DNA from 3 places in the Allohahella marinimesophila genome. Region 1 is predicted to be linked to each of the others. Evidence: predicted binding sites of a transcription regulator. Region 1 holds the regulator's gene; each other region holds the start of a gene.
The links. Region 1 encodes sigma-54, which starts transcription at its own class of promoters, with help from an activator protein. Its sites were predicted from a motif close to TGGCACNNNNNTTGCTNT; they were not measured.

Region 1 (7,793 bases):
TGCTGGCAGCCAAGGCGCTTGCCGTCATGGATGAGAAAAAGATCAATGCCCTGCCCGTCGTTGCCGAAGATCGCACGCTTATCGGCGCCCTGAACATGCACGACCTGCTTCGGGCAGGTGTCGTCTAGATTGACAGTCAGCCTTCCGGTAAAAGAAAACATGACGAAACAAGAGTCAAGACCAATCCGCCTGCTCGCCCTCGATGTTGACGGCGTACTGACGGATGGCAAATTGCTGTTTACATCCACGGGCGACGAACTCAAACGCTTCTGTACGCTTGACGGCCAGGGTATTCGCCACTTGCAGCGTGCAGGCATCGCCGTAGCCATCGTGACTGGCCGAAGGGCTGCCGCGACAGAGCGTCGTGCGAAGGATCTCGATATTGAGCTGCTGCTGCAGGGTCGGGTCGACAAGTATCAGGCGCTGATGGAAATCTGTGCAGAACAGCAGATCGATATTGCGGAAGTGGCCTACGTAGGAGATGACCTGCCCGACCTCAGCGCCATTCAGGCCTGTGGCTTTGGCGTAGCAGTGGCCAACGCCCATGCATTCGTGCGAGAACATGCCGACTATGTCACGACGGCTCATGGCGGCAACGGCGCCGTACGTGAAGTCTGCGACCTTATCCTCGAACGTATGGGCCTTCTCGACTCGGTGCAACAAAGCTATCTGCTGCCATAAACGCAGCATTGAATGCCGGAGGGCCTTCGAATGACCTTACAGGAGATGGCCGGAAACGCGGTGCGGTCAAAACGGCTGGTATTGGCAGTGGTGCTCATCGTGCTCACCGCGGCCTTCTGGTATCAGGCCTTCAATGATGAAGACGTCGAAGTCGTTCGTCTGGCTGATGACGCAGAGCCGGACGCTTTCATACTACAGGCGAGCTATAGAACCTATAACCTCGCCGGCATGCTCGAAAGCAGGCTCGAAAGCGTCAGAGCCGAGCAGTTTGTCGATACTGATATCGGCGTTTTATCACTGCCCCGGCTCGACATCCACGAAGAGGCTGGCGAGCGGAATTTCTGGCACATGAGCGCCGACAAGGGCACCTATGATGCCCGCTATTCAGTACTGACACTGGACCAGAACGTGGAAATTCTCGGCAGCACGCTAGAGAACCAGCCTATCCGTGTACTCACGTCCGGCCTGGTGTACACCATGGGCGACGAGCATGTGGAAACAAATAATGCTGTTGAGGTGATCTCCGGTTCTGATAGGATTCAAGGCACTGGCATGGAACTTGATATGCAGCAAAGGGCAGTAGAATTGAAGCAGGATGTACGCGCGATCTATCAGGCAAGACCGGCATATGAGTGAACTCATGCGCCCGTCCTCGGCTGCAAAAGTCAGGCTTCGCTTTGGCCTGACCCTGGCTTTCATTATGGTAAGCGGCAGCGCCGCAGCCTTCGACATGACACTGCAGAGCCGAGAGCCCATCAGAATACAGGCCGACTCCGCCGAGCTTGATGAGCTCAAAGGCGTGGCGACTTACAATGGCGACGTTGTGATCAGCCAGGGCCGGTCGCTCATCGAAGCCAGCCGCATCACGGTCTATACGACTGGCGGCCGGGGTATCAGCAGACTGGACGCCGTAGGCACCCCTGCCCACCTGAAGCAATACAATGCTGAGGAAGATACAGAAACCAATGCCTACGCCAAGCGAATCGATTACCGCCGTGACCAGAATCAGGTGGCGCTTCGCGGTAGTGCCAGGCTAGAACAGGATTCGAGCATTTTTCAGGGGGAAGAGATTCTGTACGATACGGTCAGTCAGGTGGTGAATGCCAGGTCCTCTGATGACAAGGACAAGAAGCAGCGGGTCGAGATGGTTTATTTTCCCGAGACGCCTGATGACGAAGGTGAGACGCCAGAATCCGCCGGTCAGAATTAGGCGAGCGGCGGCATATGAAGAGACTCGCAGCAGACAACCTGTCCAAGGCTTACAAGAAGCGCCCGGTGGTAAAAGATGTATCACTCGAGGTCTTTTCGGGCGAGATCGTCGGATTACTGGGCCCGAATGGCGCAGGAAAAACCACCTGCTTTTACATGGTCGTCGGGCTGGTAGCGAGCGATAGCGGCATTGTCAGCATCGACAACCAGGACATTACCAGTCTGTCGATGCATGGTCGCGCCAGACGGGGCATCGGATACCTGCCCCAGGAGGCGTCAGTATTTCGCAAGCTGAGCGTAGAACATAATATCCTCGCGATACTGCAGACGCGGGGCGATCTGGATGCAAAGCAGCAACGCGCAAAATGTGAGGAGCTACTCAGGGAGTTCCATATTACCCATATTCGTGACAGTCTCGGGATGAGCCTGTCAGGTGGTGAGCGCCGCAGGGTCGAGATTGCCAGGGCCCTGGCCACCGAACCGGATTTCATTCTGCTCGATGAGCCGTTTGCCGGGGTCGATCCGATTTCAGTCAATGATATCAAGCAGATCGTACAGCATCTTCAGAAACGTAGTATCGGCGTACTCATCACCGATCATAACGTTCGGGAGACACTGGATATCTGTGAGAGAGCCTATATCGTCAGTGACGGCTACATCATCGCCAGTGGCACGCCCGACAGTATTCTGGCGAACCAGACAGTGAGAGACGTCTATTTGGGGGACCGATTCAAATTATGAGAATAAGTACTCTGCAGACATCCAGCCCACGGCCGGAATTCATAACGACAGTCGTTAGCGGCCAAGTTGTCAGAAGGCACCTGATCTAATGGTGATGAAGACCTCCCTCCAGCTCAAGATGGGTCAGCATCTGACGATGACCCCTCAGTTGCAACAGGCCATCAAACTCCTGCAGCTGTCCACACTTGACCTTCAACAGGAGATTCAGCAAGCGCTGGACTCCAACCCAATGCTGGAACTGGAGGAAGACGATCACGATCGTGGCCCGGAACGGCTTGAATCGGATAAAAGCGCTGAACGCGACTCCGAAATTCGTAGCGACGCCAGCGAAACCAGGGAAGCAACCGAGCGGCAGGATTCGCTGGACACCATTCCCGATGACTTGCCGGTCGATACCGCTTGGGAAGACGTTTACCAGAGCGGCACGAGCAGCAGCTCTGGTTCAGGATCGGGTGGCGACGACGATTATGATTTCGAGAGCCGTAACTCGCGCACCGAAAGTCTGCAGGACCACCTGCTCTGGCAGCTCAACCTCTGCCCCATGAGCGATACTGATCGTCTGATTGCGCACTCGATCGTCGACGCGGTCAACGATGACGGCTACCTGACCCAGACGCTAGCCGAAATCCACGAAGGCCTGGTCGACATGCAGCAGCGCATGGCTGATCGGGAAGAGCTCGAACTGGACGACAGTGAAGTTATCGAGCTCGACGAAGTCCAGGCAGTGCTCAAACGCATACAGCAGTTCGATCCGCCCGGTGTCGCTGCGAGGGATCTGCAGGAGTGCCTGCTGATCCAGCTTCTGCAGTTGCCGCCATCGACGCCCTGGTTGAATCAGGCCAAGCTGGTGATCAGTCATTACATCAACCTGCTGGGTTCGCGTGATTATGCCCAGCTGATGCGTCGCAGTCGTATCAAGGAGAGTGACCTCAAGGATGTCATGCGCCTTATCCAGTCGCTCAACCCGCGGCCTGGCGAAGGTGTGCAGACCACCGACACTGAGTATGTGGTGCCAGATGTGATCGTCAAGAAACTGAAAGATCGCTGGACTGTGGAACTCAATCCCGAAATTGCTCCGCGAATTCGGGTAAACTCGACCTATGCCGGCATGGTAAAGCGCGCTGATTCCAGCGCCGACAATACCTACCTCAAGGATCAACTTCAGGAAGCCAAGTGGTTTCTGAAGAGCCTGCAGAGCCGGAACGAGACGCTGCTGAAGGTCGCGACCCGGATCGTAGAGCATCAGCAGGGCTTTCTCGACTATGGTGAGGAAGCGATGAAGCCACTGGTGCTGCACGATATCGCTGAAGCGGTCGAGATGCATGAGTCGACCATTTCCCGCGTCACCACGCAGAAATACATGCACACGCCTCGGGGTGTTTTTGAATTAAAGTACTTTTTCTCGAGTCACGTCGGCACCGAAAGTGGTGGCGAGTGTTCGTCGACGGCCATCAGAGCCATCATCAAGAAGTTGGTGGCTGCCGAATCACTGAAGAAGCCGCTGAGCGATAGCAAGATTGCGTCTATTCTTGCAGATCAGGGCATCAATGTTGCACGCAGAACAATTGCGAAGTACCGGGAGGCCATGTCTATTCCTCCCTCAAATGAACGCAAACGGCTCATCTGAGCGTTTGCGAATTCTGACCTACCTATAGAGGCACAGTGTATGCAGTTGAACATTACCGGACAAAATATCGATTTGACCGATGCGCTCAAAAGCCATGTTGAAGCCAAATTCGATAAGCTTCAGCGCCACGTCGACTCGATTAGTAATGTACAGGTGACACTCGCAGTTGAAAAACAGCGCCAGATGGCGGAGGCTACGCTGCACATGAGCGGTAGCGACGTCCATGCGAACGCTGAGGACCTTGATATGTATTCTGCTATCGACCAGTTGGCAGACAAGCTCGACAGACAGGTCCTCAAGCAGAAGGAAAAACAGGTGGAGCGGAATCACGGCGTTAACGCCAGATAGCGGTCGGCCAGCCACAAAGACCCACGTATATTATGAAACTTTCGGAAATCCTGGCTCCGGCACTCACCCAGCATCGGGTGAGTGCCTCCAGCAAGAAAAAAGTCCTCGAATACATTGCTCACCTGGTTGCAGGGCATTACTCGTTTCTGAACGAAACTGCCCTGTTGGCCAATCTCAACAATAGGGAACGCCTGGGCAGTACAGGCATTGGCAAGGGTATTGCGATTCCACACTGTCGGCTCGAGAACTGTGACCGCGTCATCGGCGCATTCATCACGCTCGGCACACCGGTAGAATTCGATGCGATAGATAATGAACCCGTCGACCTGCTGTTCGTGCTGGTGGTCCCTCAGGAAGCCACTTCAGAGCATCTGGATCTTCTCGGTCAACTTGCGCAGAAGTTCAACGACGAGGCTTTCTGTGAAGAAGTCCGAGCCGCCGATAACAGTACACAGCTTTTCGAGCTCATTACTCGAGAGGGCACGCAAGCCGATTCGCAAGACTGAGGTGACTCCTTGAAACTGATTATCGTTAGCGGGCGCTCCGGCTCGGGCAAGAGTACAGCCTTGCACGTACTGGAAGACCTGAGTTTTTACTGCATCGATAATTTGCCGGTGGGGCTTCTCAAGCCTCTCGTGGAGGAGGCACTGAGCGAAGAAAACAAGCCGGCGCAGAATATCGCCGTCAGTATCGATGCCCGGAACCTGAATAAGGATTTTGCCAGTTTTCCCGAGATGTTTGCTGACCTGAAGTCAAAACAGGTCGAATGCGAAGTCATCTTTCTGGATGCTGATGACGAAACGCTCCTGCAGCGCTTTAACGCCACCCGCCGGAAGCATCCGCTCAGCACCAGAACGATTTCGCTCAAGGAGGCTATCAGCCACGAAACCCAGCTGCTCGATCCGATCAGTACCATGGCTAGCCTGTATATCAATACCAGCAACCTGTCTATCTACCAGCTCAGGGATCAGGTCAAACTCCGAGTCAGCGGCCATAGCACGCAGGAGCTTGCCCTGCTGTTCCAGAGCTTTGGCTACAAGCATGGCGTGCCATCAGACAGTGACTACGTCTTCGATGTTCGCTGCTTGCCGAACCCGTATTGGGATCCGGCACTGCGGCGGTTTCGGGGCACTGAGGATCCGGTCATCGAATTTCTGGACAATGCACCTGAAGTGCAGCAGATGAAGGAGGACATATCCCGTTTTCTGCAGCGCTGGTTGCCGGAATTCAAGAAAAGCAATCGAACCTATCTGACCATCAGCATCGGCTGTACCGGTGGGCAGCACCGATCTGTCTACCTGTGCGAGCAACTTGGCCGTGAGTTCAGAGATTTCTACGACAACGTGCAGATACGGCACAAGGAACTGGCTGGGTAACCAAGGCCGGGTACAGTCCTCCTTTGTACAATTTGCGTAAATCCCCAATTGCATAAGCTAGCAGCTTAACTACTCTTGTGAGCACAGATGCTGACCAGAACTGTTACCATAATCAATAAACTTGGCTTACATGCACGTGCGGCAGCAAAATTCGTCGCCACTGCGAATCGCCATACCAGCTCGGTGCGAGTCGGAAAAGGCGAACAGTGGGTTGATGGCAAAAGCATAATGGCTGTCATGATGCTCGCCGCCAGCAAAGGTACGACGCTCGAGCTCTGTATAGAAGGCGAAGATGAAACTGAGGCCATGGCTGAAATAGTAGCCCTCATCGAAGATTACTTTGGAGAGGGCGAATAGCTTTGCGATCGGTTTAGGTTCTGGCCAGTCAGCTTCATGATTCAACCGGTGCAAGGCGAACGTGCAGAACGCAAGCGAACAGTACGAAGATCATTCGTCGCGCAGTGTGACCAAGGCGAGATTCCGCTCGATCGTTGAAGGGCTGGACAGTGGCTCCCTGCATCAGGCGACCTACACGCTCAACAATGGTCTTGCCCCGGGCGACATTGCCCACCTCCTCGAATCGTCTCCGCCCAAGCAGCGTCTGATTCTCTGGGAACTGCTGGACGACGATCTCGAAGGTGAAGTCCTCTCCTACCTGAGTGACGATATCCGCTCCGAGTTCCTTCGGGACATGGATGCCGAGGCTGTCCTCTCAATCGCCGAAGATTTTGAAACCGACGACTTCGCCGATCTGCTGCAGCAGCTGCCAGAAGCCCTGATTGCAGAAGTCCTGGAATCGATGGACACCCAGGACCGGGTCCGTATCGAGGAAGTACTCGCCTTCCCCGAGGACTCTGCTGGCGGTCTGATGACCACTGACATGATCACGGTGCGGCCGGATATCAGTGTCGAAGTAGTTCTGCGCTATCTCCGCAAGCACAAGGCCATCCCTGCCTCTACGGATAATCTTCTCGTCGTGAACAGGCGGGATCAATTCGTTGGCGTCCTGCCGATATCCACGCTGCTGGTCTCAAACCTGAACGCCACAGTGAGAGAAATCATGCAGACGGATGTGGACCAGATACCGCCAACGATGTCGGAAAATGATGTCGCGAATCTGTTTGAGCGTCAGGATCTGATTTCCGCTCCGGTCGTAGCCGACAGCGGACGCTTGCTCGGTCGAATTACTATTGATGACGTGGTCGACGTCATCCGCGAACGGGCCAACCACGAAATCCTCAGCCGGGCGGGTCTCGACGAAGATGAGGATATGCTGGCGCCGTTTTTCAAAACGGCCAAGAGTCGTGCGGTCTGGCTAGGTATCAACCTGATTACTGCCTTTCTAGCCTCAGCAGTGATCGGCATGTTTGAAGGCACGATCGATAAGGTCGTTGCCCTCGCCGTGCTGATGCCGATCGTTGCGAGCATGGGCGGCATCGCTGGTTCACAAGCCCTGACCCTGGTCATCCGCGGCATGGCCACGGGCAAGGTGAGTCGAGGTAATATCAGCTGGCTAACGAACAGGGAGTTTCTGGTGGGGCTGTTCAACGGCTGTATCTGGGCCCTGGTAGTCGCCACTGCGGCCATCGTCTGGTTCGAGGATCTACAGCTAGGTGCAGTGATCGGCGCAGCACTCATTATCAACATGGCAGTGGCAGGACTGGCAGGCACGATCCTGCCAATGGTGCTGCAGTCAATGAAGATTGACCCTGCCCTGGCTGGTGGTGTCATTCTCACGACCATCACCGACGTGGTGGGCTTCCTGTCCTTCCTGGGTTTGGCGACCATCGTCTACGGTTTCTGAACGACTC
Region 2 (7,793 bases), on a different contig from region 1:
CTCGCCGTTCCGCCCGTGCTCGAACTCAAGGTTGGTGCCAAGGTCATCTTCCTGAAAAACAAATTGCCTGAATACATCAACGGTGATACCGGCGAAGTCGTCGGGTTTGAAGCCGACTCGATTCGGGTGAAAAAGGACAGAACCGACAATGTCGTTCTCGTCAGTCGCGAGAGCTGGAATCGTTATCGTTACACCTATGATTACGAAACGATGCGTATCGAACGAACAATCATCGGCAGTTTCAGGCAGTTCCCGCTAAATCTTGGCTGGGCGATTACCATTCACAAGTCTCAGGGGATGTCGCTGGATGAGGTGACGGTTGATCTGGGCAGTGGCGCTTTCTGTGAAGGCCAGACTTATGTCGCGCTCTCAAGATGCCGGACACTCGATGGCATCAGACTGGTCAGGCCAATTGCCATGTCCGATGTTCGGGTCGATCAGAAAGTGTTGCAGTTCTACAAGGCTGCCGGCATCAGTGTCGAGCCTGAGCAGGATAATGACCCAGATCAGACTCGCGCCTGGCTGGAGGGCGACTCGAACGTGCAGCTGCACTAGCTGCCTATTCGATTTTTGGTGTCGGCCGCACCATGATTTCGTTTACGTCGACGTGAGCCGGCTGAGAAATCGCATACATGACGGCTTCGGCGATATCTTCCGGTGCCAGCGCATTATCGGGCTTTTCGTCGAAAAAGGCTGTGTCGACCATACCGGGCTCGATGAGCGTCACCCTGACGCCGGTGCCGCGAACCTCTTCCTTGAGACCATAGCCTATGGCAGACACCGCCCATTTGGTGGCGCTATACATGGACCCAGGTATGGTGAGACGTCCTGCGACGGATCCCGTCAGCACCATATGCCCCTTCGACTTCTTCAATGCCGGCAGCGCCGCCTGCACGGTCAAGCCTACGCCGTAGACATTCGTCAGAATCATATCCCGCCAGCTGTCGTGATCCGCTTCACTGAATCCGCCTGAAGAGCCACCCCTTCCAGCGTTAGCAAACACAACATCCAGCTGTCCAAAGTGCTCGAGTGTCTGCGCAATCATCTGCTGTTGCGCGTTCATATCCTGCACATCGCAGGTCAGCGCAATGGCACGTTTTTCACCGCCGAGCTCATGCTGAAGGGATTTCAGTTTGTCTTCAGAGCGCGCCGCGAGTGCCACGCGGTACCCTGCCTTTGCGGCGGCGCGTGCAGTGGCTGCACCTATGCCAGAGGATGCGCCGGTGATGAGAATGACTTTGTCGCTCATTGAATTCTCCAAGGTGAAATGGACGGTGGTGGTGTTCAGCGAAGCCGCTCGGAGGGTCGCCCAGCCCGGTACTGCGGCAGGCCATCATCGATGTTCACCCAGGGCGCCTTATCAGCTACGAAGATATGCGCGTCCGGTACAAGTTCATCGCAACGGCTGCCGAGGCTCTCGTTGTCCAGTGTGGCCGCTGCAAATTCCACAATCCCAGCGGGATTACTGGCGGAGGTGAACGTCAGACTGGAGCCGCACTGGCGGCAGAATTGCCTTACAGTCCCGTTTTCCGCCTTGAAAGCCTGCAGGAGAGACTCACCAGCGGTCCACCTGAACGAATTGGCGCTGGCTTCGCCGAAGGTGGCGTAGGCCGCGCCGTGGAAGCGGCGACACATCGTACAGTGACAATGGCCGATACGGCCATTGATTACATCGACTTCATAGCGGATGCCACCGCAGAGGCAGCCGCCCGTCAGTGGCTTTGCTGTTGGCTGAACAGGCTGTATTGGCATTGAGGCTCCCGGGGGCTTCGCATGGTACCGACATAAGGTACGCGCGAAGATGGCCGCCGGGGCATTTGGATGCGAATGAAAATGACGATCGTGCCAAGCCCAGAGCTATGTCCGGGTCTACCAGACCGAGTATTTCAGGAACTTGCCGTTCATCGTGATCACGACACGATCACCCTTCGGATTTTCTTCCTTCTGCACATCCATATGAAAGTCGATGGCGCTCATGATGCCATCGCCGAACTTTTCGTGGATGATTTCCTTGAGCGTATCGCCGTACACACCGACGATTTCGTAGATGCGGTACACGAGTGGGTCCTGCGGTACGGCCTTTTCCCAGGCCTTGTGAGGACAGGCTGTCATGTCTGCGACCAGATCAGCTGGCAGGTCCAGGAACTCCAGCACTGCATGAGCGGTATCTTCAGGGAAACTGTTCATGCCCAGGCAGGCTGAAGTGGTCCAGACCACTGACTTGCCCGCAGCGTCTGCGATGGCTTCCCAGCTCAGGCCCTTTTCTTTCTTGGCGTTGATGATGGCTTCCGTCAGTTCGACTTTTTTCATGTGCATGCTCCGTTGAAGTTGCCCTGGGTTTTGCGATAAGTGTGCCAAACACGCGAATCTCTTAAAGCGTTGTTTTATAAGTAGTACTTATTTCTACACCTATCGACCTCGATGCAAGCCGGTTAACACGCACCAGACAGGTGCAGAGGCATCCAGGCGAACGCCCCCTTTTCGATCATATTCCGATCTCAACCCAGGCGCCCTCGTACCGCGTACCCATCATTCCGGACAACAATGAAGGAGCAAGGATCATGAAGGCATGGGTGGTGGACGAATATTCCGATCAGGCACGTTTCAGACGGACCGAGGTAGACAAGCCTGAGCTGACTCCCGGGCATGTCCTCATCGAAGTGAAGGCCACGAGCCTGAATCCGATTGATCACAAGATTCTTACTGGTGCGGTGCCGGTTGGCCCGGATCTGCCAGGCATTCTCCATATTGATGTCAGCGGCATTGTCACCGCAGTCGGTGATGGCGTAGGCAACTTCAAGCCTGGCGACGAAGTGTATGGCTGCGCCGGCGGCCTCAAGGGGTCTGCTGGCAGTCTCGACGGTGCACTGGCTGATGTCATGCTGGCAGACGCCGATCTGATCGCCCTAAAGCCAAAGTCGCTCGACTTCGGCGAAGCCGCCGCGCTACCGCTCGTCGCCATAACTGCCTGGGAAGCGCTGATCGATCAGGCTGCCGTAACCGCAGACGATACCGTGCTCGTACATGGGGGCACCGGCGGCGTCGGCCATCTTGGTGTACAGCTGGCGGCCAGCCGCGGCTGTCGGGTCGCTACTACGGTGTCCAGCAAGGAGAAGGCTGACATTGCCAAGCGCCTTGGTGCCGACGAAGTAATCGACTATACCCTGGAGCAAGTAGAGGCTTACGTGCAGCGGCTGACAGAGGGGCGCGGATTTTCTGTCGTGTTCGACACGATCGGCGGAGACAATCTGGACCGTTCGTTTGAAGCGGCTGCCATCAAGGGTCGATTGGCTGGGACCATTGGCCGAAATACGCACGACCTGTCGCCAATGCACTCAAAGGCACTGAGCCTGCACCTTGTGTTCATGGCGCTGCCGCTGCTGACTGGCGAGGGCCGTGCCCACCACGGTGATATACTGAGAGAACTCAGCGCCCTGGTAGATGCCGGCAAGGTCAAACCCCTGGTTCACAGCAAGCGCTTCAGCTTTGACCAGGCGAATGAGGCGCACTCGCTCTTTGTCAGTGGCGATTATATTGGCAAGATCGTGCTGGAACATGACTGAGCAGGACACTAATCCTCAGCGCTGATCGAGGCCAGCCTCGCCTGCGTCAGCGCCTGAAGATCAGCGGCCGCCAACTCGATTTCGAGTCCTCGCCTGCCCGCGCTGACGAATATGGTGGAAAACTGTTTCGAACTATCGTCGAGGACTGTCAATAATCGTTTTTTCTGCCCCAGGGGGCTCACGCCTCCAAGCACATAGCCGGTGCTGCGCTGCGCGAGCACCTTGTCCGCCATGGCGGCTTTTTTGGAACCCGCCGCTTTCGCCATCTGCTTGAGACTGAGCATTCTGTTGACCGGCAGGATGGCTACGGCCAGAGCAGCGTCGAGTTGCACGACCAGGGTCTTGAAGACACGCTCAGGCGACTGCCCCAATTTTTCAGCCGCTTCGCCGCCGTACGACTCGGCCTCCGCATCATGTTGATATTCGTGGATCGTATGAGGAATCTTCGCCTTTCGGGCAAGGAGAATGGCTGGTGTCATCTGACGCCCTCACGTTTCGCGAGCCATGAATCCAGGCTGTTGGCGAAGCGCTGGCGATCAGCCTGACTGAAGGCGGCAGTGCTGCCAGTATCGACCCCGCTACTGCGCATGGTATCCATGAAGTCACGCATGTTCAGCGTCGCCTTGATGTTCTCTGCCGTGTAGCGTTCACCGCGAGGATTCAGGCCGATAGCGCCCTTTTCCACGATCTCTGCGGTCAGTGGAATGTCACTGGTCACCACCAGATCGCCGGGCTCTACCCGCCGGACGATCTCGTTATCGGCCACGTCGAAGCCGGCACTCACCTGCAGCATTCTGAGATATTTCGACTTCGGCAGGTTCAGGGTCTGATTCGCCACAAAAGTCACGACAGTGCTTGTGCGTTCCGCCGCACGAAAGAGTATTTCCTTGATCACGACGGGGCAGGCATCGCCGTCGACCCAGATATTCATGTGTGTGCTCCAACTCGTTTCTTCATGTACGACGTATCTAGATAAGGCAGCTGATACTGCTGTCCATCATTATCCTGAATATTAAAAGACAGCCACTTCCGCATTAAAAGGCAGTCATCCACATCATTTCACGCCCCTCTGCCTTTATCATGAAGGTTGGCAGAAATATCAGCCATCGTGAGTATGCCCTCACTGGCTCGAGAGGACAGAGTTATGAAGCGATTTAGCGTATTCGCAGCAGTTCTATTGGTTCTGGCTTTTGTCGGCGTGAAGCTGAACGCCATGGATAGCGACGCAAGCGATAATCAATATGCACCAAAGGACCCTGGTCTGTCAGTGGCTACCTTCGCAGGCGGTTGCTTCTGGTGTGTCGAAGCAGGCTTCGAAGAAGTGCCTGGCGTAGTCGAGGTCGTCTCGGGCTATAGCGGTGGAGAAGAGACCAATCCCACCTACCAGCAAGTGGCGTCGGGACAAACCGGACACACTGAAGCCGTACAGGTCTATTACGACCCTCAGCAGATCACTTATGATGGCTTGTTGCAGGCTCTGTGGCGGATGATGGATCCAACCGATACGGAAGGTCAGTTTGTCGATCGCGGCAAACAATATCGACCCGCCATATTCTATGCTGACGATGCGCAGCGTGAAGCTGCCGAAACCGCGAAAAAGGCTCTGAACGAATCGGGGCGTTATGAAGATCCTGTCGCCATAGAGATCGTGCCATTCGAACATTTCTATGTGGCCGAGGACTACCACCAGGACTACTACAAGACGAATCCCGTGCGGTATAAGTTCTATACCTTCAACTCAGGGCGCTATCAGTTCATCGACAAGATCTGGGGTGAAGATCGCGAACTGGACTACGCCGAGTATCGCCCGGACCAGAATGAGGACAAGAAGATGACCCAGTCAAACGGCCAGACTGAACAGCCCGACCTGCAAAGCTTCGTGAAGCCGGACAAGGCGGAACTTAAAGCCAGGCTGACGCCACTGCAGTACTCGGTGACACAGGAAGATGCCACCGAAAGACCTTTCGACAACCCATACAATGACGAAAAACGCGCGGGCATCTACGTCGATATCGTTTCAGGGGAGCCGCTGTATCTGTCCAATGACAAGTATGACTCCGGGACGGGCTGGCCCAGCTTTACGAAGCCAATCAAGCCAGATGCAGTCGTGGAAGACAGTGATTTTTCCCTGTTTGGAAAGCGGACCGAAATCCGTAGCGCGATTGCCGACTCACACCTCGGCCACGTATTTTCTGACGGCCCCAAAGACTCGACCGGACTGCGCTATTGCATGAATTCTGCAGCCATGCGCTTCATTCCCAAAGAGGATATGGCGGCTGCCGGCTATGGTGAGTATGTCGATCAGGTAAAGCCCCCGAAAAGCTGAAGCCTCGAAGACTGATTGAGCCCCGACAGTGTTGCACTGCCGGGGCTTTTTCATTGTTTACTCAGCGGCGTCTCTGGCTTCCTTCAGCCAGCCGTCATAAGTGTCCTTGTTCGCTTTGATCCAGGCCTTGGTGTGGCTCATGATCTGTTCCTGCGAATCTTCGCCATCACGAACTTTCATGTTTTGCGCACTGACGTCGTTGACCGACAGCTTGGCAATTTCGAACAGCTTGGCGGCAGCTGGATTGTCTTTCGCCCACTGCTTGTTGGCAACGACTCGCTCGCTGTTGATTTCAAAACCATAGTTCTTGCCGCTCGGCATTTCAGTGTCGGCATCATTTGGATTCGATGAGAAGGGCACTTCCAGCCACACGACGTCCTTGCCTGGCACGAGAATGCCCGAGACCCAGTATGGCGTCCAGGTGTAGTAGAAGATCGGATCACCATCCTTGTAACGCTGTATGGTGTCGGAAATGATGGCCGCATACGCGCCCTGCCTGTGCTCTACCGAATCACGCAGCTTGAAGGCGTCAAGCTGATGTTCGATCACACCTTCACAGCCCCAGCCAGCCTGACAACCGGTCAGATCCGCCTTTCCGTCACCGTCGGTATCGAAGATCTTGGCGATCTTTGGATCGGTGAACTGACCAATATTGGTGATGCCATGCTTCTCGGCCGTCTTCTTGTCGATCAGATAGCCCTGAGCGGCACCATCGATGTACTTGCCTTTGCGATAGAACTTGTCGTCGCCACCCGCGTTCTTGTACATGGTCTCATGCAAGGGGTACCAGTTAACGGCCATATAGGTGGCATCACCATTGGCTACAGAGGTATACCCGGCGCTGTAATCGACTTCCTGAATTGGCTTGACCTCGTAACCGAGATCCTTGAGCGCCTGATTCAGCAGCATGGTCTGAAAGGTTTCTTCGGCAATGGGGCTTTGAATCGCCTGTACGGAAACACCCTTTCCTGGCATCTCCTCGGCCTGCGCGGAGAATGCCACGCCGCCAGCCAGCACGATGCCGGCAATTGTCGTTTTCAGGTTCATAACAGTTATCCTGTAGTTTGAAATGGGGTCGAGCCTATCTGTCTGAAGCTTCCCTGTTTCGAGGCACCATGGCATACAGCAGTCCGACGGGACCGGACTCATACCAGTGGCGCGTTCCTCTTTCCCGTGAGTCTCTACCGAGCGCCTGTGTCATGCGATCGAGAATGATGGCCAGTATGACGATACCGATACCGCCGACTGTCGCCAGCCCGATATCCAGTCGTCCAATACCTCGCAGAACCATCAGGCCCAATCCGGGCACCGCTATCATGGACGCAATGACCACCATGGACAGTGCCAGCATAAGGGTCTGATTCACGCCCGCCATGATCGTCGGCGTAGCCAGTGGCAGCTGCACCTTGAACAGCAGCTGAGACGAACTCGCGCCGAAAGATCGTGAGGCTTCGATGAGATCGGCTGGCACCTGTCGTATACCAAGGTTGGTGAGTCTGATGACTGGCGCGACGGCGAATATGATAGTGACGATAACTCCCGGCACATTACCGATGCCGAACAGCATGACGATGGGCACTAGATAGACGAACGCTGGCGTGGTCTGCATGGTGTCGAGTACCGGTCTCACTACACCGGCAATACGGTCACTCTTGGCCATGGCGATCCCCGTGGGTATGCCTATGACCATGCAGAACAGTACCGATGTAATAACTAACGATAAGGTGGTCATTGCCTCGTTCCACGCACCAATCGCACCCATGATCAGCATGCCTGCGATCGTGACGATGCCCAGGCGAATACCTGAGAGCTGCCAGGCAACCAATCCGAAAAATACGATCATGAGCAATGGGGATATGTTTAATAGCGCAGCATCGAACACATTGAGGGCAGCTTCGACAGGT
Region 3 (7,793 bases), on a different contig from region 1:
TCCATGATCGCACCCTGGTGCTGATCTTCGATATCAATTACGACCTGCTCGAAAGGCTCGACCATAACGCCGTCCTGTTCACGCAGGATGACCTTCGGCTTGGCGACCGCAATTTCGAAACCTTCACGTCGCATGTTCTCGATCAGTACCGACAGGTGCAGCTCACCTCGGCCTGAGACCAGAAACTGGTCCGGGGTTGGGCCAGGCTCGACACGCAGGGCAACGTTATGCAGCAGCTCCTTGTCCAGACGCTCCTTGATGTTGCGGCTGGTCACATACTTGCCTTCCTTGCCAGCGAATGGTGAGTCGTTGACCTGGAACATCATGCTCACAGTGGGTTCATCCACGGTCAGCGGCGGCAGTGCTTCAGGCTTGTCTGGCGAACACAGTGTGTCGGAAATATTGAGTTCGTCTAGTCCGGTCACACAGACGATGTCGCCGGCCATCGCACTATCTACTTCGACCCGCTCAAGGCCGTGATAGCCCATGATCTTGAGAATGCGGCCATTGCGCTTGTTGCCGTCCCGATCGACCACCACGACAGGCGTGTTGGTCTTGACCTTGCCGCGACTGATACGACCGACACCGATAATGCCGACATAGCTGTTGTAGTCCATGGCCATGACCTGCATCTGAAACGGCCCCTCAGGATCGACATCAGGTGGCGGCACCTTGTCCACGATCATCTGGAACAGCGAAGTCATGTCATCTTCCATTGCGTCGGGCTCGAGACCCGCGATGCCGTTGAGTGCCGAAGCATAGATAACCGGGAAGTCGAGCTGCTCTTCGGTCGCGCCGAGCCGGTCGAACAGGTCCATGACCTCACCGAGCACCCAGTCAGGCCGAGCACCCGGACGATCGATCTTGTTGATGACGACGATCGGGCTCAGGCCATTGGCGAAGGCCTTCTGAGTAACGAAGCGAGTCTGCGGCATCGGACCATCTTGCGCATCCACGAGCAGGAGCACCGAATCGACCATCGACAGGACGCGCTCGACTTCACCGCCGAAGTCAGCGTGGCCCGGTGTATCCACGATATTGATCTGATAGTCATGCCAGGTAATCGCGGTGTTCTTGGCAAGGATGGTAATGCCCCGCTCTTTCTCCTGGTCGTTCGAATCCATGACCCGCTCTGAGTCCTGATCCTTGCGACCAAGGGTACCGCTCTGACGCAGCAGCTTGTCCACCAGCGTGGTCTTACCGTGGTCGACGTGGGCAATGATGGCTATGTTGCGTACTTTTTCTATCACGTTGCGAGTACCGAATAGTGGCGAAATGGAAGAACTGTGCGGGCAAAAATTGCGCGGCATTATAAACCATTGCTTGAATGCTTGATAGCAGAGTCGTAGAAGAGTATAGAATCATTGCGGATATTCACACCCATTCCCTTCTGATCCTGATCAGGGACAGTGACGCCAGCTCGTTATCGCACACTTTTGGTGCAATGACACATGTCTTCGCACCAATAAGGAGCGATTCGCACCGAAATTGGGCGCTTGCAGTTTATACGGCGAGTGCTTTGGTGCAGATGGTCACTGCCGTAATGGCTTGACCTGCGGGCTTCCGAGCCTCATCCAGGTGCATCGGCTGCCTCTCGACCATAAAGGTGGCAACGAAATTGCTTACCCCTATTGCCTGAAGGTTAGCCTGACGGGGCGCAAGCTGATGAACATCATGACGGCACTCCTGCTTTCAGCAGTAGCCTGACTGCCAGGATACAGTTTCAGCAACCGGAACCTCGTGCTATGCTCGCTGCGACTTCACCGTCTAGTGGAGCGGACCATTTCTGTAACAAATTACGTAAACGGAGTGTAAGGAATGTCAGAGAAAACTCTGGGACTTATAAAAGAGCACGAAGCGAAATGGGTCGATCTTCGCTTTACGGACACCAAGGGCAAGGAACAGCACGTTACCATGCCTGTGAGCGAGATCAGCGAGGAGACCTTCCAGGACGGCAAGATGTTCGACGGCTCTTCAATAGCTGGCTGGAAAGGCATCAACGAATCAGACATGATCCTGATGCCGGATGACGACACCTGCGTACTCGATCCGTTCACCGAAGACGCCACAGTAAACGTGACCTGCTCCATCGTTGAGCCTTCTACCATGCAGGGCTACAACCGGGACCCACGCTCCATTGCCAAGCGCGCCGAGGAGTACCTGAAGTCTACCGGTATCGCTGACTCCGCACTGTTCGGTCCAGAGCCTGAGTTTTTCGTGTTCGACAGCGTCAAGTATCGTGCAGACATGCAGAGCGCTTCATATGAAATCCATTCTGAAGAAGCTGCCTGGGTGTCCAACGACGATTTCGACCGTAACAACGTCGGTCACCGTCCTGGCGTGAAGGGTGGTTATTTCCCTGTGCCACCAGTCGACTCACTGCATGACCTGCGTGGCGCCATGTGCGCGGCCATGGAAAGCATGGGCCTCAAGATTGAAGTACACCACCACGAAGTCGGTACGGCTGGCCAGTGCGAGATCGGTGTTGGCGCCAACACACTGACCCGCAAGGCTGACGAAGTACAGATTCTCAAGTATTGCGTTCTGAACGTTGCTCACGCCTACGGCAAGACTGCGACCTTCATGCCCAAGCCAATCGTTGGCGACAACGGTTCAGGCATGCACGTTCACATGTCACTGTCCAAAGACGGCAAGAACATCTTCGCTGGCGACGCCTACGCAGGCCTGTCAGAAACAGCGCTGTTCTACATCGGCGGTATCATCAAGCACGCTCGCGCACTGAACGCCTTCACCAACCCGTCAACCAACAGCTACAAGCGTCTGGTGCCAGGTTTCGAAGCACCAGTCATGCTCGCGTACTCTGCCCGTAACCGCTCGGCGTCCATCCGGATTCCATGGGTCAACAGCGCCAAGGCACGTCGTATGGAAGCGCGTTTCCCTGATCCAATGCAGAACCCTTACCTTGGTTTTGCGGCCATGATGATGGCTGGTCTCGACGGCATTCAGAACAAGATCCACCCAGGCGACCCTGCCGACAAGGATCTGTACGACCTGCCGCCAGAAGAAGCTGCCGAAATCCCAACAGTGTGCAGCTCGCTCGAGCAGGCACTGGATGCGCTGATCGCTGACAAGGAATTCCTCCTGAAGGGCGACGTGTTCTCACAGGACATGCTGGATGGCTACATCGCGCTGAAGCGCGCTGAAGTCGAGCGTCTGAACATGACGACTCACCCGGTCGAGTTCCAGATGTACTACTCGCTCTAAACGCCTGGAGCACATCAGAAGGCCCGCATTAGCGGGCCTTTTTCGTTTCTGCAACATGGCTGCAGGTTTTCAGACCTGCTTGCACTATACTGGAAGCTGCACATTCAGAGGCTCAGAGACGGGTATGAGAATGCAGAAACAGACAAGCGTCCGGAATAGCTGCTGTGGGCGGGTAGCAGGCACGAGAGCGTCGATTGGTCGTATAGGCCACCTGGTCCTGTTCATGGGCGCCCTTGTGGCGCCACTCGTGATTGGCAGCGCCCAGGCGGAAGTGTATCGATTCACCGACTCCGAAGGTAATGTCGAGTTTACCGATCAGCCCCGTAAGGGCGCCGAGCGTGTCGAGCTCAAGGAAACAGCCACGATTACACTCCCGAAGCCTGAAGAGGTCACCGCCATCATTGGCGAAAGGCAGGAGGCAGTTGAGTCCGGCGAAGAAGGTCCAGCCTACGAAACCCTGCGCATCGCCTATCCGGAAGACGAGAGCGCGTTCAACTCTGGCAGCGGCGACTTCAATGTGATCATGGACATCACGCCCGACCTTCAGAGCGAGCATTTTCTGCTTGTGAAACTCGATGGCGAGGCCCTGCCCCTGACAAAGGGACCCGCCATTCAGATGAATACTGTGGACCGAGGCACCCACACCATCAGCGTCGATGTGGTGGAAGGTGACAGCGTTATTCAGAGCGCAGAACCGGTAACCTTTACCCTGCATCGGCCCTCAGTACTGACACCACCTTGAGCGACTGCGGCCGAACGCACCAAAGCAGTGCACCCTGAGCGCCTCTACAGCAGGCGAGCGCTGTAAAGGTGAGCCTGCACTATTGTGGACTGAGCACCCCGAATCCGCACCACAGTAGCTCTGAGGCCTTTTGACGACCATATCTGGTGCAAGCGTTGAGGCAATACATGAACATGGACCGTTTATTGCTTCATGGCACTATCTTAGCTGCCAGAGAATCCGTGACACCGTATGCACCCAAAAACCGCGCTGACCGACTCCGTATTGGCCAGGCTTCTGGAAAACCTGGCTACCGCTGTACTTCTGCTCGATCATCGAGGCAAGGTCGTCTTCGTCAATTCCGCTGCGGAAATTCTGCTCGATAGTAGCGCGAGCCGTATGCTCGGCTCGCATTATACCGACTGCATTCAATCCGAGCCGGGTGGCTTGAGCGCACTTGAGAACGGATTGTCGACCGAGCAAAGTTTTGGACAAAGCACTGTTCGCTTCGTTCTACTCAGTGGCAACAGCATCATCGTCGATTACACGATATCCAGTGCACCAGCCGAAGTTGGCGGGCCCGCAGGCGAAGCCTTTCGCTTGCTCGAGATGCAGGCCAAGGACCATGTCAGGCGGATTTCGCTGGAAGAGGAGCTGCAATCAGAGCATCAGGCTGCCCGTGTACTCATCCGCAACCTGGCTCACGAAATCAAGAATCCTCTCGGTGGCATCCGTGGTGCCGCGCAGTTGCTTGGCAAGGCGCTCGATTCCAGTCAGGACACCCAGCAAACCACAAGGCTGTCGGTTCCAACATCCGGTGGTGGATGGTCTGAGTATACCAACATCATTATTTCCGAAGCCGATCGCCTGAAAAATCTTGTAGACCGCATGCTGGGACCGAACAAAGCGCTTCACCTCAGCGAGGTGAATATCCACGAAGTGCTCGAGCGCATCATCAGCCTCATCGAAGTGGAATGCGGATCGGATATCAGCATTCGCAGAGACTACGATCCAAGCATACCGGAGTTCACCGGCGACAAGGAGCAGCTGATACAGGGTTTCCTCAACATCGCCAGAAACGCGGTTCAGGCATTGACTCAGCCAGGGACAGCGCCTGGCTTCCGGCCCGCGATTCGATTCAAAACCCGAGCGGTGCGCCAGTTCACGCTCTCAGGAAAACTTCATCGGCTGGTACTCAAGGCCGAAGTGATCGACAACGGAGCCGGCGTACCACCTGAACTGCTGAAGAATATCTTTTATCCAATGGTCAGCGGCAGTGCCAGCGGCACCGGCCTCGGCCTGTCCATCACCCAGGGCATCATCGGCCAGCACTCCGGCATCGTCGAGTGTGAAAGTGAACCCGGACGCACCTCATTTATCGTCTACCTACCTCTGGAGAATGCACTATGACCGAGCCGTCGCCCGTCTGGATTATCGATGACGACCGCTCTATCCGCTGGGTCCTTGAAAAAGCGATGGAGCAGGAAGGCATCGCCTTTGAATCGTTTGAGTCGGGAGACTCCATTCTTTCGCGGCTGCAGCGGGAACAGCCACTGGCTATCATCAGCGATGTGCGAATGCCGGGTATTGATGGGCTGGAGCTGCTGCAGCGGCTGCAGGAACAACATCCAGGCATACCGGTCATCATCATGACCGCGCATTCTGACCTGGACAGCGCAGTGAGCAGTTATCAGAAAGGTGCCTTCGATTATCTGCCGAAGCCTTTCGACCTCGACGAGGCCATTGTCATCATCAAACGGGCGCTGGCGCATGCGACCGGCAACCAGAATAAAATTGGTCAACCCAGTGAGCAGCAGAAGCAGAAGAGCCCGCCAATCATTGGTGAGGCGCCGGCCATGCAGGAAGTTTTCCGGGCAATTGGACGACTGTCGCACAGCAATATCACCGTTTTGATCAACGGCGAATCGGGCACCGGCAAGGAACTCGTCGCGAAGGCCCTGCACGAACATAGCCCGCGCGCGGGTCATGCCTTCATTGCGCTCAACATGGCTGCCATTCCGAAGGACCTCATCGAGTCGGAACTGTTCGGCCATGAAAAAGGCGCTTTTACCGGCGCCGGTGGTCAGCGGATTGGTCGCTTCGAACAGGCCAGTGGTGGAACCCTCTTTCTCGACGAAATAGGTGATATGCCGGCCGATACACAGACGCGTTTGCTGAGGGTGCTGGCCGATGGCGAATTCTACCGAATAGGCGCCACTACGCCAGTCAAGGCGGATGTCAGGATCGTTGCAGCAACCCATCAGAATCTTGAAAAGCTGGTGGAATCCGGTGCCTTCAGGGAGGATCTCTTTCACCGCCTGAACGTTATCCGAATTCATTTGCCAGCGCTGCGTGAGCGGCGGGAAGATATCCCCCGACTCGCTGCTCACTTTCTCGAGCAGGCAGCCGCTGAACTGGGCACCGAGAACAAGCTGCTTGCGCCGGAAACCGAGGCTCTGCTCTGTCAGTTGCCCTGGCCGGGGAATGTGCGTCAGCTACAGAATACCTGTCGCTGGCTGACCGTCATGGCCTCTGGCCGGACCATCCATCTCGGGGATCTTCCGCCGGAGCTACAGAATGAGACGCCGAACAAGACAACGACCATCGACTGGCCGGAATCGCTTCGCCTGTGGTCCGAGAAACAGCTGCTCACGCGAAAGGAAGGCCTGCTCGATGTGGCGATGCCGATATTCGAACGGGTCATGATCGAATCGGCGCTGCGGCAGTCTGGTGGTCGCAAGAAAGATGCAGCCATTCTTCTCGGCTGGGGTCGCAATACCCTGACCAGGAAGATGAAGGAGCTGGATATGGCTTCGGTGGATGACAGCGGCGGCAGCGAGAACTGGGATGACTAAACCCTCCCAGGGCTAGCTGGCCGCGCGCTAGCGGAACTTGGGCAGTGCCTTGGGTCGCTCGATGAAGAAGCCTTGGGCATAGTCCACGTGCCTGTCTCGCAGTAGATCCAGCGTCGTCTTGTCCTCGACGAAGGGCGCTATGACTTCGCTGCCATGATAGTGTGCCATGTCCACCATCGATTTCAGCATCATCTGATCGTAGAGATCCTTGGGCAGATCCCTGATGAAGGTGCCATCGATCTTGATGAAGTCGACCGGTAATACCTTGAGTGCTTCATAGGCGCTGGCGCCCACCCCAAAGTGGCCCAGACAGAACCGGCAGCCATACTCCTTCAGCTCGGTGATGAAGTCTGCAACATCGTTGAGCCGACTGATGGCAGAGGCCTCGGTAATTTCGAAGCAGATCTTTTCAAGCGGGCACTCAAAAGCGGTGAGCTGTTCGAAGATGAACTCCAGCAGACTCTCGTCATTCAGCGAATGACCGGAGAGGTTGATGAGCACGCTGCCCATTTCTTCGATGAGCCCACCGTTCTCCGCCATCCAGGTCAACATGTTGCCCACGACCCAGCGATCGATTTCGCGAATACTGTCCGACTGCTCGGCGGCCTGCACGAATTCGGCTGCCGGTATCACGACGCCTTTGGGCGACAGCACACTGATCAGCACCTCGACAATGCCAGGCAGTTGGGTGCCGGCCTGAAGCGGAATGATTTTCTGACAGCGCAGCTGAATATTGAGCTTGCTGAGGTCGACCGGCGATCCCTTGAGACGCGGGCCGGTTTCGGTAGCCGTGGCATAACGTGGCGAGAGCTGCACCGGAAGCTGCGCCGCACTGCTCTTGGCCTTGCGGACAAGGTCTTCGCTTTCACGCAGATGATCGCTGAGGTCGAGCAGACCTGGCTGCAGGGGCAGGCAACTCACGACGAAGCGCAGGGGCAGCATATCGCCCTCCCAGGAGAGCCGGTAGCTCTGCAGCGCCGTGAGCAGCCGGT

Region 2: a site for sigma-54 is predicted at 2,340-2,357, ahead of cynS (cyanase). Genes of this name have one in related genera too.
Region 3: a site for sigma-54 is predicted at 1,608-1,625, ahead of glnA (glutamate--ammonia ligase). Genes of this name have one in related genera too.

What each region holds. Positions count from the first base shown of each region.
Region 1 is NZ_BAABBO010000016.1:54,052-61,844, reverse strand. Features, by position in the region: gene ABD735_RS16405 (KpsF/GutQ family sugar-phosphate isomerase) at 1-128, shown strand, start outside; gene ABD735_RS16400 (KdsC family phosphatase) at 160-681, shown strand; gene lptC (LPS export ABC transporter periplasmic protein LptC) at 712-1,317, shown strand; gene lptA (lipopolysaccharide transport periplasmic protein LptA) at 1,310-1,891, shown strand; gene lptB (LPS export ABC transporter ATP-binding protein) at 1,906-2,631, shown strand; gene ABD735_RS16380 (RNA polymerase factor sigma-54) at 2,726-4,258, shown strand; gene hpf (ribosome hibernation-promoting factor, HPF/YfiA family) at 4,298-4,606, shown strand; gene ptsN (PTS IIA-like nitrogen regulatory protein PtsN) at 4,639-5,112, shown strand; gene rapZ (RNase adapter RapZ) at 5,122-5,982, shown strand; gene ABD735_RS16360 (HPr family phosphocarrier protein) at 6,070-6,339, shown strand; gene mgtE (magnesium transporter) at 6,401-7,786, shown strand.
Region 2 is NZ_BAABBO010000011.1:278,200-285,992, reverse strand. Features, by position in the region: gene ABD735_RS13510 (ATP-dependent DNA helicase) at 1-555, shown strand, start outside; gene ABD735_RS13505 (SDR family oxidoreductase) at 560-1,249, opposite strand; gene ABD735_RS13500 (GFA family protein) at 1,285-1,752, opposite strand; gene cynS (cyanase) at 1,870-2,310, opposite strand; gene ABD735_RS13490 (zinc-dependent alcohol dehydrogenase family protein) at 2,562-3,563, shown strand; gene ybaK (Cys-tRNA(Pro) deacylase) at 3,572-4,042, opposite strand; gene ABD735_RS13480 (YaiI/YqxD family protein) at 4,039-4,494, opposite strand; gene msrA (peptide-methionine (S)-S-oxide reductase MsrA) at 4,708-5,889, shown strand; gene proX (glycine betaine/L-proline ABC transporter substrate-binding protein ProX) at 5,947-6,936, opposite strand; gene proW (glycine betaine/L-proline ABC transporter permease ProW) at 6,971-7,793, opposite strand, start outside.
Region 3 is NZ_BAABBO010000011.1:130,853-138,645, reverse strand. Features, by position in the region: gene typA (translational GTPase TypA) at 1-1,250, opposite strand, end outside; gene glnA (glutamate--ammonia ligase) at 1,819-3,225, shown strand; gene ABD735_RS12830 (DUF4124 domain-containing protein) at 3,356-3,967, shown strand; gene glnL (nitrogen regulation protein NR(II)) at 4,199-5,356, shown strand; gene ntrC (nitrogen regulation protein NR(I)) at 5,353-6,801, shown strand; gene ABD735_RS12815 (DUF1631 family protein) at 6,829-7,793, opposite strand, start outside.